DNA from 3 places in the Shewanella indica genome. Region 1 is predicted to be linked to each of the others. Evidence: predicted binding sites of a transcription regulator. Region 1 holds the regulator's gene; each other region holds the start of a gene.

The links. The regulator LexA, encoded in region 1, represses DNA repair genes until DNA is damaged. The targets are predictions, from matches to a motif close to TACTGTATNNNNATACAGTA.
Region 2: the regulator LexA is predicted to act here: its motif matches at 2,764-2,783, upstream of recA (recombinase RecA).
Region 3: the regulator LexA is predicted to act here: its motif matches at 2,052-2,071, upstream of SIL79_RS17340 (YebG family protein).

What each region holds. Positions count from the first base shown of each region.
Region 1 covers NZ_JAWXXR010000001.1:1,446,415-1,452,158, reverse strand. The annotation lists gene ctaD (cytochrome c oxidase subunit I) at 1-450, opposite strand, end outside; partial or broken gene coxB (cytochrome c oxidase subunit II) at 469-1,590, opposite strand; gene SIL79_RS06745 (cell division inhibitor SulA) at 2,061-2,552, opposite strand; gene lexA (transcriptional repressor LexA) at 2,549-3,169, opposite strand; gene plsB (glycerol-3-phosphate 1-O-acyltransferase PlsB) at 3,432-5,744, shown strand, end outside.
Region 2 covers NZ_JAWXXR010000001.1:2,811,628-2,817,371, reverse strand. The annotation lists gene alaS (alanine--tRNA ligase) at 1-687, opposite strand, end outside; gene SIL79_RS12630 (regulatory protein RecX) at 1,156-1,587, opposite strand; gene recA (recombinase RecA) at 1,599-2,663, opposite strand; gene mutS (DNA mismatch repair protein MutS) at 2,981-5,539, shown strand; gene SIL79_RS12615 (porin) at 5,743-5,744, opposite strand, start outside.
Region 3 covers NZ_JAWXXR010000001.1:3,865,272-3,871,015, forward strand. The annotation lists gene prc (carboxy terminal-processing peptidase) at 1-330, opposite strand, end outside; gene proQ (RNA chaperone ProQ) at 361-1,017, opposite strand; gene SIL79_RS17335 (GAF domain-containing protein) at 1,281-1,739, opposite strand; gene SIL79_RS17340 (YebG family protein) at 1,753-2,040, opposite strand; gene SIL79_RS17345 (paraquat-inducible protein A) at 2,236-2,883, shown strand; gene SIL79_RS17350 (paraquat-inducible protein A) at 2,873-3,511, shown strand; gene SIL79_RS17355 (PqiB family protein) at 3,489-5,744, shown strand, end outside.

The DNA of each region.
Region 1 (5,744 bases):
AAAATTGGGGCCGCCGCCTTCCATAAACAATGAGCTAAGCAGGATTAAGAAGGCGAAGGGTAAAATCCAAAAGCTCCAGTTGTTCATCCTCGGCAGCGCCATATCCGGCGCACCTATCATCATGGGGATCAACCAGTTGGCCAGGCCGGTAAAGGCCGGCATCACGGCACCAAAAACCATGATAAGACCGTGTACTGTGGTCATTTGGTTAAAGAAATTGGGCTCGACCAGTTGCAAACCGGGCTGGAATAATTCAGCACGGATCACCATGGCCATGGCGCCCCCGATTAGGAACATGATGAAGCTGAACCAGAGATAGAGTGTGCCTATATCTTTATGGTTGGTGGTCAGCAACCAGCGCATGATCCCCTTGGGGGCGTGATGATGCTGGTGTTCCTGTTCAGTGACTTCCTGAACACCGGCTTTCGCATCTTGACTGAATGAGTTCATCTTCTTCCCCTACTGCCCGTGGTTATTGACGTCGGCGGCTTGCACTGTGTCGCCTGTGTTATTGCCCCAGGCATTGCGCTCATAGGTCACCACAGCGGCCAGTTCCTTGGCGGTAATCTGTTTGCCGAAGGCTTGCATGGCGGTGCCTGTCTTGCCATGGATCACTATGTCCAGATGGGCTGCTATTGGACCTATAGCAATAGCACTGCCCTTGAGCGCCGGGAACACCCCTTGAAGTCCGGCGCCGTTTGGCTGATGACAGGCGGCGCAGCGCGCCATATAGATCTGTTCGCCAAGCGCCATGGCTTCATCATGGCTCATGGTCTCACTGAGGGCCGCCTGAGCTTCTTCGGCGGCCGTAGCCGCGGCTTGTTTCTGCTTTGCCATCCAGGCGTCGAACTCATCTTCTGCCAGTACCTGCACCACAATCGGCATAAAGCCGTGGTCTTTACCGCAAAGCTCGGCACATTGGCCGCGGTAGATCCCCGGCTTGTCCACCCGGGTCCAGGCTTCGTTGATAAAACCGGGATTGGCGTCTTTTTTGACGGCAAAGGCGGGCACCCACCAGGAGTGGATCACATCATCTGAGGTCATCAGGAATCGGACTTTACGATTGATGGGCAATACCAACGGCTTGTCGACTTCAAGCAGGTAGTGCTCGCCCTTGGCTTCCTGGCCTTCTATCTGGGACCTCGGCGTTGCCAATATGCTGAAGAAGTCGATGTCTTCGCCGAAATAGCTGTAGTGCCATTTCCATTGCGAGCCGGTGATCTTGACCGTCAGGTCGGCATCACTGGGATCCTCCATGGCAATCAGCGTCTTGGTTGCGGGGATTGCCATCAGGATAAGGATTAAGAAGGGGATAAGCGTCCAGGCAATTTCTACCTTGGTACTTTCATGGAATTGGGACGCGACTGCCCCTTTGGATTTTCTATGGTTGATCATGGCGTAGATCATCACGCCGAATACGACCAAACCTATGGCGCAGCAGATATAAAGAATGATCATGTGCAGGTGATACACCTTGCCACTGATCTCAGTTACCCCTTGAGTCATATTCAAGGGCATATCTGCCTGAGCACCTGGAGACAACAAGCTGACGCACAACAAGGTCAGCAAAACACACAGCCATTGCTTCACAAGACATCTCCTCTGTCAATTGCATTCGCAACTACAAAGAAGAGTCACACAGTAAGTCTTTGCTCTATGCAAACTCTTCAGTTCCCAAAAAAGCAACGATGACTTCAAAGTGCGGCGGCGGTTTCACTTAGATCTAGGTATACAGGTGGTAACCACTGTTGCACTTACCGCTGAATATACTCAGCATTTCCGGCGACGGCCTTACTCGCTATAAAGCGAAATGGGACGTTCAACCTACGACGAATTGCATGGAGATAACACAATCGTTGTTCTTACATTACTTGTAGATTAAATATTGATCAAGATCACGATATTTTCTAACTGTATGAAAGAAAAGCGTCTGTTAATCTAGAGGTGAATTCTGCGTGAGGGGCTGACCAGCGCGGCTTTGCGTCGATTTACAAGGAAAGGTATTGCACCCAAAAGGCACAGAATAAAGGCCATCCCAGGAATGGCCTTTATTCATACAATTAATGGATGGAGCGGGTAAGTTCGTTGAGGCGGTTATCCATCTCTTTCGCCTGCCGTCCTGTTTCCAGCACTATTCCCATGGCTCTGGCGTTACGGGCAACCAGCTGCAATCGACGGTTATCACGGGCATCCAGGCTGTTTATCCAACTGATCACTGCACTGGAGGTGCCGTTGGTCAAGGCTCTTTCCGTTGCCCACAGGGCTTCGATTTCATCCTTGGTGCGCACCAAGAGAACTCTATCCATTCTGACACCGGCCCTTGCTAAGGTTTCCTTGTAACCTATGTTGGCAGGGGCGTTAATCAAGACTATCCAGCGTCCCTGTTGACTCAATTGCGCCAATTGAGGGCAGAGGCGTAATAATTCCTGACGTCCCTGGCTATGGCTGGCCAAGCTGGAGATGCCGGTATGTTGCCAAGGCTGATTGCCGGCAATACTGGTGTCTGTCCACAGGCCTGGGTGTCTTGGGGCGTTGCCCGTCATTATGCTCATAGCCAGTCTCCATTGCGTATTATGCCTACCGCCAGTCCTTCAATGGTCAATGGCTGGAAAGTCAGGTCGACTTTGATTGGGGAGTAAGCCTCGTTCTCGGCATGTAGATAAACCACATTACCTTTCTTTTCAAAACGCTTCACTGTTACATCGTCTTCAACCCTGGCCACCACGACTTGACCGTTACGGGCTTCTTGTACCTTGTGAACCGCCAGGAGATCACCTTCGAGAATGCCTATGTTCTTCATGCTGTCGCCGCGTACCCGCAGTAGGAAGTCGGCGCAGGGATGGAACATGCCAGGGTCGACCTGGTAATACTGCTCAACATGCTCCTGTGCCAGTATGGGTTCCCCGGCAGCGACCTGGCCTATTAAGGGCAGACCTGCTTCTGACTCCGCTTGTTCATCATGTGACAAGCGAATACCACGAGAGGTGCCTGGCATGATCTCAATACAGCCTTTCTTTGCCAGTGCCTTGAGGTGTTCCTCTGCGGCATTGGCACTCTTGAAGCCTAACCGGGTAGCAATTTCAGCCCGGGTTGGCGGCATGCCGGTGTCGGCTATATTGCGTTTAATCAATTCCAGAATCTGTGCCTGGCGCGGTGTCAGTGGTCTCATGGTGATTCCTGTTTTTTCATACAGTACCTGTCAGTATATACAGTATTTTGATCAGCGCAAGTATTAACCAAAATTGAAACGTTTAGGGGAGGGTAAATGTTTTAACCTGTGGCAGATTTGGACAGTCAGGCTTACGAATTATGTGGAGTTCAAGGAATTTGCCAGAGGAGCTGCCGGGACCGGTTCGCACCTTCCCTAGCTAAGATTCAGGAAGTTCTGGTATTCTATTGGGCTATTGATTGTGGCTCAGACACTGAAAAACATGTCCAAACAAGATTCATTCTGGTTTAAATCACTTCGCTGGCTCCAAAGCAAGCTGGTGCATACCACTGTGGTGCCTCAGGATCCTTTCGCCGATTTGAACCTGGATCTCGCCAAGCCGATGGCCTACGTGATGAAGACGGAGTCTGTCAGTGATATCGCGGCGTTGGCGGAAGTCACCCGTAAGTTTGGTTTGCCTTGCCCTTATGAGACGCTCAAGGTTGATGATATTACCGTTCCCAGAGTCGTCTGCCTGGAAGGTGCAAAGCCCCTGTTCGGCAAGCGCAAGGGCAATAAACCTTTTCTCAGCTGTTTCACCTCTTTGCTTCATTTGCATCAGACCAATCCACAACTGGATATTCAATTGGTGCCGGTGAGTCTCTATTGGGGCCGAACTCCGGGTAAGGAAGATGACAGCATGCGCGCCGCCGTATTTGAGCGGGAAAACCCCACTTGGTTGCGCAAGTTTCTAATGATCTTGTTCCTGGGGCGAGACAACTTTGTGCAGTTTTCCAATGCGGTCTCGCTGCGGCTGATGGCCGATGAACATGGAACCGATAAAGCTATTGCCCATAAGTTGGCGCGAGTGGCCAGGGTACATTTCCGCCGTCAGCGTAAGGTGATGACCGGGCCATTACTGCCCAACCGTCAAGCGCTGTTTAATGAACTGTTGCGTTCAGAAACCCTTAAAAAGGCTATAAAAGAGGAAGCCGCAGCCAAGAAGATCCCCGAGGCCAGGGCCAGGGAAATGGCGGAGGAATATCTCGATGAGATTGCTGCCCACTATTCAGACAGCCTGGTGCGTATTGCCCAGCGGATCCTCACCTGGTTATGGAACAAGCTCTACAAGGGGATCAACATCAAGGGCGCCGAGCAGATACGCCAGCTGCATCATGATGGACATGAGATAGTTTATGTACCTTGCCATCGCAGTCATATGGATTATTTGCTGCTCTCCTATATTCTCTATTTTCAGGGTATGGTTCCGCCTCATATCGCCGCCGGTATCAACCTGAACTTCTGGCCTGCCGGGCCTATATTCCGCCGTGGTGGTGCCTTCTTTATCCGCCGCAGTTTCAACGGTAATAAACTCTATACTGCAGTGTTCCGTGAGTATCTGGATCAGCTGTTTGCCAAAGGCTATTCGGTTGAGTACTTCACCGAAGGTGGCCGCTCCCGTACCGGGCGGTTGTTGTCGCCCAAGACTGGGATGCTGGCGATGACGGTCAACTCTGTGTTGCGGGGTATTGAGCGACCAGTGACTTTGGTGCCTGTGTACCTGGGCTATGACCACGTTATGGAAGTGGCCACTTATCACAAAGAACTCAGCGGCAAGAAGAAGCAAAAAGAATCTGTCTGGCAAGTGGTTGGCGCCTTGCGTAAGTTGGGTAATTTTGGTCAGGGTTATGTAAACTTTGGTGAGCCCGTGACGCTGCAGAATTTCCTCAGTGAGGCGGCACCTAACTGGCGCGAAGAGGTGGCAGCCGATCCCGAGCAGAAACCCAGCTGGTTGACTCCGGCTGTCAATACTCTAGCCAATCGGGTGATGACTCATATCAACGATGCTGCTGCTGCCAGCGCAGTGACCCTCACCAGCTTGGTACTATTGTCCTCAGAGCAGAATGCGCTGGAACGAAACCAGTTGGAACGTCAGTTGGACTTGTATTTGGATCTGCTCAAGGAAGTGCCTTACACCCAGTACATCTCGGTGGCCGAAGGTGACGGTAAGCAATTGCTGCAACAAGGTCTGGAGCTGAATAAGTTTACGGTTCAGGAAGATGAACTGGGCGATATCATCTCAATCGACGAGTCGATTGCGGTAACCATGACTTACTATCGCAACAACATCATTCACCTATTTATGGTGCCTTCTTTGCTGGCCAGCTGCCTGGTGCGTCAAGAGCAGTGCTGCCGATCTCGGATGCAAGCGGTGCTTGAGGATTTCTATCCTTTGCTGCAGGCCGAGCTGTTTATGGGTAAGGCCGATGTCAGAGCCTATGCCGATCAACTGCTGGATCGTTTCATTGCCAAAGGTTTGGTGGCCGAAGAAGTCAATGGCTTCCGAGTGCTGGAAGCCGGGATCAATCCGCTGGCGTTGCTGGCCGAAACCATGAGCGAAACCCTTCAACGTTACGCCATCATCTTTAACTTGCTGGCCGCGCACCCGGGTATTGAGCGTGGCGATTTGGAGCGCGAAAGCCACAAGTTGGCCAGTCGTCTTGGCGCGCTGCATGGGATTACTGCCCCTGAATTTTACGACAAGAAACTCTACGGCATCTTGAGTATCAAGCTCAAAGAGCTTGGGTATCTCACC
Region 2 (5,744 bases), 1.4 Mb from region 1:
GGGCAGAGGTTCCATCACCCCATCGGCCTGACGGTTGTACTGCATGAAAACTATGTTCCAGATCTCAATAAATCTGTCGCCATCCTCTTCCGGTGTACCTGGGCGACCGCCAGGGATATGGTCACCGTGGTCATAGAAAATTTCAGTACAAGGACCACAAGGGCCTGTATCGCCCATTTGCCAAAAGTTATCTGAAGCATAAGGTGCGCCCTTGTTGTCGCCGATACGGATAATATCCTCGGCGGGAACTCCTATCTGCTTGTTCCAGATATCAAAGGCTTCATCATCGGATTGATAAACGGTAACGCACAAACGTTCCTTGGGCAGCTTGAGCTCTTCGGTCAAGAAATTCCAGGCAAAGCGAATGGCATCTTCTTTGAAGTAATCACCGAAGCTAAAGTTACCCAGCATCTCAAAGAAGGTGTGGTGACGGGCCGTATAACCCACGTTATCCAGGTCGTTATGTTTACCACCGGCGCGAACACAACGCTGCGAAGTGGTAGCGCGGCTGTAGCTACGCTTGTCCATACCGAGGAATACGTCTTTAAACTGGTTCATCCCGGCGTTGGTAAATAGCAGAGTGGGGTCATTGCCTGGCACCAGAGAACTGCTGTCGACTACCTGATGGCCATTCTTGCGGAAAAACTCCAGGAAAGCACTTCTGAGTGCTGCTGTGGTTTGGTACATAAATCGTCCTGAGTTACTTAAGCCTGAATAATGTATAAAAAGTGGTCTAAAGGCGTGCATCGCCCGGCCACTCGAGCGCTCTTTTGCCAAGCATTATAAGCATGCAGCGCCAGAATACCAATTAGATTGCGCAGGGTATGACGCCTGATACAGCCGAGGTACAGAGAGCATTAACGGCATAAGCCAAAACCGGATTAACGGGGTAGGCAAATGCTATTTGCCATAGGTGTTGAATTACTCAGCGAGTATAGAAACCTGCGCGGGCAAACCAGGATACAGAGGCTTTAGCGGGATATAACCATGGGCGACAAGCGCAAAAACTAGCACCTGGATTGCGTGCTGGTACAGAGCGCAAAAAAGGCTGCAACTTAATAAGAGTGAATGTTGGGGTTTGTCAAATGAAGTCAGTTGCAGAGATTTGGCAGCGGTAAACTTGGTTATGAAAAGGGCTTTAGTGATAGAGAAAAATCAGTCGTAAGGGTCATATTCAAGGGCGAATGCCACTTGATCATAACTAAAGCCCTGCCCCATCAAGTGACGAATTCGGCGAGCCTTTTCTTTCATATCATCAGCGGGAGTATCGCCGAATTTCTTTAGTGCGCGGCTGCGCGCCAAGGCAAACCAGTCACAATCACAGGCATCCAAAACCTGCTCGATACACTGTTTGTTCAAGCCTTTTTGCATCAGTGCCTGACGCACTTTTCCCGGGCCGTGGGCCTTGGCAATATGGCTGCGCAACAAGGCTGCAGCGAAACGCTGATCATCGATAAAGCCTTTGGTTTCCAGACTATCCAAAGTCTGTTCTACCTCAAGCGACTCAAAGCCCTTGCCCAGTAAACGGCTCTTGAGTTGCTCGCGGCCATAGTCGCGGCGCGCCAACAGCGCGACCGCAACATCCATTACCGACTGGCTCAGAAAACTTCTCCGGTTTCCAAGTCGATATTGCCTTCACCCGTCTCGGCGCTGGCAGGAGCTGCTTCTGCTTTGCTGAGCAGTTTAGCGCGCAGTGCCGCTTCGATTTCGGCAGCCACTTCAGGGTGTTCCTTGAGGTACTTACCTGCATTGGCGCGGCCTTGACCAATCTTGTCACCCTTGTAGCTGTACCAGGCACCGGATTTTTCCACCAGCTTGTGGGCTACGCCTAAATCAACCAGCTCACCGGTACGGTTGATACCCTGACCATAGAGAATTTGGAAATCGGCTTGTTTGAAGGGGGCGGCAATCTTGTTCTTAACCACTTTAACCCGGGTTTCGTTACCAACAACCTCATCACCCTCTTTGATAGCGCCTGTACGGCGGATATCGAGACGAACTGAGGCGTAGAACTTAAGAGCGTTACCACCAGTGGTGGTTTCAGGGTTACCGAACATGACCCCAATCTTCATCCGGATCTGGTTGATGAAGATAAGCAAAGTGTTGGACTGCTTGAGGTTACCGGCAAGCTTACGCATTGCCTGGCTCATCATACGAGCCGCCAGCCCCATATGGGAATCACCGATTTCACCTTCGATTTCAGCCTTGGGAGTCAGAGCCGCCACTGAGTCAACAATGATAACATCAACGGCACCACTGCGAGTCAGCGCATCACAGATCTCCAGCGCCTGTTCACCCGTATCTGGCTGAGAACACAGGAGGTTATCGATATCCACGCCCAGCTTCTTGGCGTAGATAGGATCCAGTGCGTGCTCGGCATCGATAAAGGCACAGACTTTGCCTTCACGCTGCGCCGCAGCAATCACTTCCAGTGTCAGAGTTGTTTTACCTGAAGATTCAGGACCATAGATCTCAACAATACGGCCCATTGGCAGACCGCCGGCCCCTAGAGCCACGTCCAGAGAAAGCGAACCGGTAGAGATGGTTTCGACATCCATGGTTCTGTCTTCACCCAGTTTCATGATAGAACCTTTACCGAACTGCTTCTCTATCTGTCCCAGAACTGCGTTAAGCGCCTTCTCTTTGTTTGGATCTATTTTCATTCCTGTTCCCTCTTGATTGCGGCGTAATACGTCGCCTGAAATCTATGTTGCCGCCCCTTTATTCAGAGCTTTGGGGTAAATACCAATCTGCCACCTAGTATACTGTACAATCATACAGTATCAAGTGCTGGCGGTAATTTATTTAAAGGCCGCTTGCTGATCAATCACTTGTGACCGAAGGCGTAAAATTTCCCCGCCCACGACTGGCTCAGTGATGAATAACTGATACTATTGGCGCCATTAAAAAAGGGCAACCGCTCTTGGAAACACAGTCAAGGAAATATCTGAAAGCTCCCATGAATGCAGTGATTACGCCTATGGATAACCCGGATTTGGAAAAACACACCCCTATGATGCGCCAGTATCTATCGATGAAGGCGCAGCATGCCGAAATGCTGCTGTTTTATCGCATGGGGGACTTTTACGAGCTGTTTTACGATGATGCCAAAAAAGCCTCCGAGCTCTTGGGTATTTCACTGACGGCCAGAGGCAAGAGTGGTGGCGATCCTATTCCTATGGCGGGTATTCCTTATCATGCGGTGGAGGGCTATCTCGCCAAGCTGGTGCAGCTCGGTGAGTCGGTTGCCATCTGTGAGCAGATTGGTGATCCGGCCACGTCCAAAGGGCCGGTCGAGCGCAAAGTAGTGCGCATAGTGACTCCGGGAACTCTCACCGATGAAGCGCTGCTGCAAGAACGTCAGGATAACCTGCTGGCCGCCGTCTACGAAGGCAAGAACGGTTTTGGCTACGCCACCTTGGATGTGGCCTCCGGCCGTTTTGTGATTGCCGAGCTGGCCACTCTTGAATCATTGGAGGCCGAGCTGCAACGCACCAAACCGGCCGAGCTGCTCTACAGCGAAGACTTTTCCCAACAAAGCCTGATTGCCGGCATCAAGGGCAAACGCCGTCGTCCCGAGTGGGAGTTTGACTTGGATACCAGCATGCGATTGTTGCTGGATCAATTCGGCACCAAAGATCTGCGTGGTTTTGGCATAACAGACGCCAGGCTGTCACTGCAGGCAGCCGGCTGCCTGATGCAGTATGTCAAAGATACCCAGCGCACCGCTCTGCCCCATATCAATGCCATTACCCGCTTTAACCAGAGCGACAGTATAGTGTTGGATGCTGCCACCCGGCGGAATCTGGAACTGACGGTGAACCTTGCCGGTGGCCGGGACAATACTTTGGCTTCGGTGCTGGATGCAACCGCCACCCCCATGGGCAGCAGGATGTTACAGCGCTGGATCCATCAGCCACTCAGAGACCATCAACAGATTGGCCTGCGGCAAACCGCTGTGGCAGAGTTGATTGCCAGCGGCCTGTTCGAGCCGTTGCATGACGACCTAAAGGCGCTTGGTGATGTGGAGCGGATCATGGCGCGCCTGGCTCTGAGAAGCGCCCGCCCGAGAGACTTTGCCCGTCTGCGACAAGCGCTGGCGCTGTTGCCGCAACTGCAGCAACTATTGGCAAATACCCAAAGCCCCGAGCTTGGCCGTTTGAAACGTCAGCTCAGTGAATTCCCTGAAGAGCTCGCGCTGCTGGAGCGGGCGATTGTCGACAACCCGCCGGTACTTATTCGTGATGGCGGCGTGATCCGCGATGGTTATCATGCCGAACTGGATGAATGGCGCCGCCTTAGTGAAGGCGCCAGTGACTATCTGCAACAGTTGGAAGTCAGGGAAAAAGAACAAACTGGAATAGCCACCCTGAAAGTCGGCTTCAACCGGGTACACGGCTACTATATCGAAGTTTCCCGTGGACAATCGGCACTGGTGCCCCTGAGCTATCAAAGACGCCAGACATTGAAAAACACCGAGCGCTATATCATCCCCGAGCTGAAAGAGTATGAAGAGAAAGTGCTTTCCAGTCAGGGCAAGGCGCTGGCACTGGAAAAACAGCTTTGGGACGAACTGTTCGATCTCCTGCTGCCCAAACTCAGCGAACTGCAGGCTTTTGCCATGGCGGCGGCCGAGTTGGATGTACTGAGCAACTTTGCCGAGCGGGCCGACAGCCTCAACTACCACCAACCGGAGTTGAGCGATAAGCCGGGCATACATATTGAAGCCGGGCGTCACCCAGTAGTTGAGCGAGTCAGCCAGGCTCCCTTTATCGCCAACCCGGTAACCCTTAGCCCTGAGCGTAAAATGTTGGTGGTCACAGGCCCCAATATGGGCGGTAAGTCCACTTACATGCGTCAGGTGGCGCTGATCACCCTGATGGCACATATCGGCAGCTTTGTGCCGGCAGATAAGGCGATTCTGGGGCCTGTTGACAGGATCTTCACCCGTATCGGCGCCTCGGACGATCTGGCCTCGGGCCGCTCCACCTTTATGGTGGAAATGACAGAAACGGCCAATATTCTCCACAATGCGACCGCAGAGAGCCTGGTGCTGATGGATGAGATTGGCCGCGGCACCTCCACCTATGACGGCTTGTCACTGGCCTGGTCGGCGGCAGAGTATCTGGCCCAGCGACTGGGCGCCATGACACTGTTTGCCACCCATTATTTCGAGCTGACTCAGTTGGCAGAATTGATGCCCCAGGTTGCCAATGTACATCTGGATGCCATGGAGCATGGCGACAGCATAGTCTTTATGCACGCAGTGCAAGAAGGAGCCGCCAGCAAGAGCTATGGTTTGCAGGTTGCTTCACTGGCCGGTGTTCCGGCCTCGGTGATCAAGGCCGCCAAATTGAAACTGCAACAACTTGAAAGTCGCGATCACGGTCAGGCACCCCATGTTCAGGCACAGGCCACACTGCAACTGGAAACGCCGCCATCTGAGCTTGAACTTCTGCTTGGCAGACTGAATCCGGATGAACTCAGCCCGAGAGAGGCGCTGGACTTAATCTATAAACTCAAGGCGTTGGCAAACTAAACCTTTGAATTTCTGTTTTCAGCTCAACTTGAAACAACGATTTCACCGAGCAAATGCGCCTGTTGCGCGGTTGATATGAAGGCCGCTTCGTGAAATAGAAAATCCGATGACACTGGTCATCGGATTTTCAGCTTTTCCATAAGATCCTGGTTTAAATGCTCAACACTGAGCCCAGATTCTCCTTCAATGCATCATGGCCTGACTT
Region 3 (5,744 bases), 2.4 Mb from region 1:
AGGTTCCAGATCGCCGCTACGCACCATATCGTCAAACTGGTTGGCATAGACTTTAAAGCTGTCGATATCGCTCTGCAATAATACATTGCGGCGATAGTCAAGCTGTTCGAGGTAGCGCTTGAAGATCTGCTGAGAAAAAGCATCATCCAGATCGAATCTGTGATAATGGGAGCGACTGAACAGGCCGGTTATCCTTTTACTGGCAACCTTGTGTTGCGGCTCCTGTTGCAGATGGGGTAACTCGCTGACCGGGACTGCCGGTGAGATAGCCAGCGCCTGGGAACCCATAAAGACACTGGCGATCGATGCAGCAAGAATAAATTTTCGCATCAGCAAGTTACTCCTTTCTATTTGATGATTTTACAGCAGAATATGTTCCACACGGACCTTGACTGACAGGCCGGAATCCAGTTGAACGTGAACATCTTCTTTATTGATGTCGAGGATCACACCGGCTACCGGCGTCATACCCAATTTGACATTCACTCGCTGTGAAGGTTTCAGCTCTTCCAACACGGCTGGAACCAGTTCCACGGCTGGAGCAGCGGGCTTCGGCTTACGGGCCACTTTCTTGTCACTACGAGGACGCTCGTTGCGGGGCTTATCCCCCTGAGGACGTGGCTTGCGCGCAGGCCTGTTTTTCTTGGCTTCGCCTTCTTTGGCAGGCTCAGCCGCACGGCGGGCCTTGGCCTTTTCCTGGCTCTCTTTCAGCGTGGCCTTGGCATGTTCAATATGCTCCGGATCCAGCTCGCCGCAAGGGTTACCATCGAGATCCACTCGCTGTGCGCCTTCCTTGATGCACTTAAGATAACGCCAACTGTTGGTGTAGCGTCTCAGGGCGACCCTAAGTTGGGTCTTACTGACTTTGGAATCATCAGCCAACCTTTCAGCCAAATCCTGAAACAGTCCTATCTTCAGTGGTTTGGTTTCTCCTTCAGCGATAAAGCACAAAGGAAATGTTTCATACAAATACGCCAGAATAGCGTTGGTGTCGGTCAACTTTTCTGTTGATTCCATCATTACTTCCACAGTTAACAGGGGACGTCAGTGGTCAGTTAGGTCTGCTGTACTCACGGCGTCGTTCATCTTCGTTAACCCCTTGGGGGATAACGTACAAATTAGCATGCATTCAGCCATAGCCAAAGGCATGACACAAAACTTAACATTTCAGCCTGATACGACCAAGCACCACAAACGGTCATTTGGCCCTCAGAGCAGCCGCCTATTATAAGCTGCGTGCGCCTTATTGCGACCATCAATTGTGGCAGATTGTACGGGAATTAACCAAATAAGCACTTTTCCAGACTCTGCACCAGGCTCTCCAGTCCGGTTTGATCCTCTTTATCGAAACGCGACAGGCTGGGGCTGTCGATATCCAGTACGGCAATCAGCTCACCCTTTTGGTAAACAGGGATCACAATTTCCGAGTTACTGGCGGCATCACAAGCGATATGTCCGGCAAACTGATGTACATCCTCAACCAACTGAGTCTCGGCCTTGGCAGCCGCGGTGCCACAGACACCTTTACCCATTGGAATTCGGGTGCATGCCAGTTTGCCTTGAAACGGCCCAAGCACCAATTGCTCGCCTTTGAGCAGATAAAAGCCCACCCAATTGATGTCCTCAAGGTGTTCATTCAACAAAGCAGAGAAGTTGGCCATGGCACAAATCATATCGTCTTCACCGGCAAACAGTGCCTGTACCTGACGGTTGAGCGTATCGTAAAACTGAGCTTTCATCTGGGGTTCCGGGTTATGCTTTTTCTGATTCCGTCTTTTTCTTGCTGCTCTTGGCGGGAGCCGGCGCTTTTACCGGGGCGCCCTTGAGCAGATTCGCCAATGTATCTTTATGAGAAGCTAAATAAAAAGCAAGTTTTTCCGTTGTATTATCATCCAATTCCAATTCACTACCTTGGATAAAGGGGATTAAGTTATCCGCGATGTCGAGCATCTTATCGTAGGCGTCAGCCTCCTTCTTAGATGTAAATGTCATCTTCTCAACCCCTTCTCTGACCACAACGTACTGAGTTATAACGGCCATGACCTTCCTCACACTGTTTAAATATACAGTAAATAGATTGACATAAAATGCGCTATAGATGCAAGAGACGCGCTCTTTCTGATAGTATTTGCGAGTTTGTTTTGTCGACTCACTCCAATGGACCACAAGCAGCGCTGTTAGCGTGTTGACGATTAAGCTTGGGTCACCATGGCCAGAACAGGACATATCCAGCATTTGAAAGCGTATAATCCAAGCGACAACAAACCGGACTGCAGCATAGTGCTCTGCCGCGCCTGTGATCTGGCGGTGAGCAAACGTGCCCTGCCCTCCGGCGTCAGAGCGCTTTGTCCAAGATGCCATACGGCGCTTTATGATGCCCCCTACTGCTCCATCAATGGCATGCTGGCGCTATGTATCAGCGCCCTGCTGTTTTATCTGCCCGCCATGCTGCTACCCGTGCTGGAAATGCACTTTCTCGGCAGTGTCAGAACCACGACCGCATACCAGGGCGCCTTGGCGGTGATGGACCAAGGTTATTGGATAGTGGGGATTGCTGTGTTGGTGGCGGCCGTCATCGCCCCCGGAGTACTCAACCTATCGATTTTTATCCAAGTGCTGATCATCAAGGCAGGTCTGGTGCAGCATCACTTCTGGCGAGGGGTTCTCACCTGGCTGCTCAAGAAGCAAGGCCTGCTGTCGCAAATGACCATGCTGGAAATTTATGTGATCAGTTTCCTGGTTTCCGCCTTTCAGTTGTCCGACTTCTCTGATGTTTACTTTGGCATGGGAACCTTTTGTTTTACCATGCTGTTCTTGGTGACTCTCTTCCTGCAGCGCGAATATAACCTGGAGCATATGTGGAGTTTTCTCGATGAAAGCTAAAAAGCAGCTCCAGGGCAAAGACATGGGCATGTGCACCTGCCCCGCCTGTAAAAAACTCAATCAGATAGAGGATGAGTATTGCAGCCGCTGCCAAAACCCGCTCAGGCTAAGGGATGAAACCAGTCTGCAAAAAAGCTGGGCTTTGTTGATCACTGCGGCCATCTTGTTGATCCCGGCCAACATCTATCCCATTACCATGCTCACCAAACAGGGCAAGGTCACCTACGACACCATTTTTTCCGGCATCACCCATCTGGTACAGTCGGATATGTTACCCATTGCCATCATAGTCTTTACCGCCAGTATTCTGGTGCCCTGGCTGAAGATTATCGGCCTGGCTTTCTATCTGACGGCGATCAGTTTCAACCTGCCTATCCCCAAACGGCCAATGATGGCCGGGTTTCATATCATAGAATGGATTGGACGCTGGTCTATGCTGGATCTGTTTGTCATATCCATTACCGTTGCCCTGGTTAATATGGGGCAATTGCTGGACGCCAAACCGGCGCCGGCGGCAACCGCGTTTGCCTTGGTCATCCTCTTTACCCAACTTGCGGCCAAGGTGTTGGATACACGTTTACTTTGGGATCAACTGGACACTGAAGATGACGCAAATCGAAAAGCCTAAAATAGTCAAAAAGAAGCTTTTTTCCCCCATCTGGCTGTTACCTATAGTGGCGTTGGCTTTAGGCGCTTGGCTGGGGCTGAAGAGCATCAAGGAGTCCGGCATTGAAGTGCGGATCCACTTCCCCAGTGCCAGCGGTATGGATGTGGGCAAGACACTGGTGCGCTATCAGGGCCTGACCGTCGGCAAGGTGGTGGATATCTCCATCGATGAAGAGCTGCAGGGCGTTAACGTCGATGTCTTGATGGACTACCGCGCCGAGCCTTTCCTCAAGGATGAAACCAAGTTCTGGCTGGTGACACCCAAGGCATCCATCACAGGTGTCGAGGGTTTGGATGCCTTGTTCTCGGGGAACTATATAGGTATTCAACCCGGGGATGGCGATTCGCGTTACCGCTACGAGGCCGAGCGCTCTGCCCCGCCGGTGCTGCCCAGTAATGATGGTTTAGTGATTGAACTGAGCGCCGAGCGCCTTGGCTCACTGGATGTGGGCTCTCCGGTATTCTATCGCCAGGTACCGGTCGGCAGTGTGGTCAGCTATCGACTCGACAACAGCGACAAATTGCTGCTAAGCGCCTTTATTCAGGAGCAATATGCCTATCTGGTCAAGAAAGATTCCCGCTTTTGGAATGTCTCCGGCATAGAGATCAACGCCTCGCTTTCCGGCGTTAAGGTCAGCGCAGAGAGCCTGGCGGCGATACTCGCCGGCGGCATCAACTTTGATTCCCCCGAAAGCTCAAAGAACGCAGTAAACGGCGATAGTTTCACCCTATATGACAATGAAACAGAAGCCAGTGGCGGCGCCAGCTTTATTCTGTCGGCAAAAAACGCCGATGGCCTCAACAAGGGCAGCCCCATTCTCTACCGCGGTTTGCCCATAGGGGAAATCGAAGAGATAGTGCTGGCCGATGACGGCGTGGCGCTGCATGCCCGCCTGGACGCCCCCTACTCGAGTCTTTTGACCGGCACGGCGCAGTTTTGGCGTGAAGGCGCTGAGCTGTCACTGTCCGGCATAAAACACCCGGGCCGATTGCTGAGCGGCGATGCCATCGCCTTTCTCCCGGGTACGGGCGAGGCCCAAACCCGTTACGCCTTGGCCGAGCAGGCGCCGGATCTCAGCAAGGCCAAGGCGCTAAAGATAACGCTTAGAGCCGATGAAAACCCCGGCATCAGCCCAGATGCCGAGCTGAGGTACAAGAAGATCGCCATAGGCAAGGTCACTTCGGTTGCCCTGAGTCAGGACTTTAACTCGGTAGAGTACCAGGCCGAGGTGTTGCCCGAATTTGCCCCGTTGCTGACTCAAGGCAGTGACTTCATCGCCGAAGCCGCGCTGGACTTCAACGCCTCACTGGACGGCGTCAGCCTCAAGAGCGGCGATTTTACGACTCTCACCAAGGGCAGTGTCAGCTTAAGACGCGGCCAAAGCCGCAAGGGCGCCGATCTTTCCAAGCCGTTGCCGCTGTTTGCCTCGAGTGCCGAGGCCGGCCACTATTACCAAGGCATGGAGCAGCTAAAATGGCAGCTCTACAGCGATGATGGCGCCGACTTGAGCCCGGGCGCACCTGTCTACTACAAGAAGATGCAGATAGGACAGGTGAAACAGGTCAGCTGGCAGAGCCAGGATGACAGATTTGCCATTGCGCTCGCCATAGACCATACCTTTGCGCCCCTGCTCAAACCCAATGCCGTGTTTTGGCGCAACCAGGCGGTGTCAATCGATGCCGGACTTTCGGGAGTCAAGCTGGATGTCGCGCCGCTGGCCGGTGCCATCAAGGGCAGTATCAGTTTGGGCTTTTTGGAGCAAGGCGAGCCCAACAATAAGCAGCTTTATGCCTCCGAGTCACTGGCGCGCAATCAGGCCGTTGCCATTGGGCTGAGTTTCCCGGCCAGTGCCACTATCAAACCAGGTGCCGCTATCCGCTATCAGGGGCATCAGATTGGTGAAGTCACCCGGGTAACCTTGAGTGACGATCTCAACAGCCAGCAACTCAGTGCCTTTCTCTATGGCCGCTATGCCGAGCCGTTTCTCAAAAGCGACAGTCGCTACAGCTTGGTCAACGCCGAAATATCCCTTAAGGGCATAAAGGCACCGGAAACCCTGCTGACCGGCGCCTATATCAGTGCCCTGCCGGGCCAAGCCGCCGAAGTAAGCCAACAGTTCAATGGCCAAGTACACACGGCGGTTGCCCCAGAGGCCGATGCGCTGCAACTGGTGCTGAGCAAGCCCAGCCTGGGC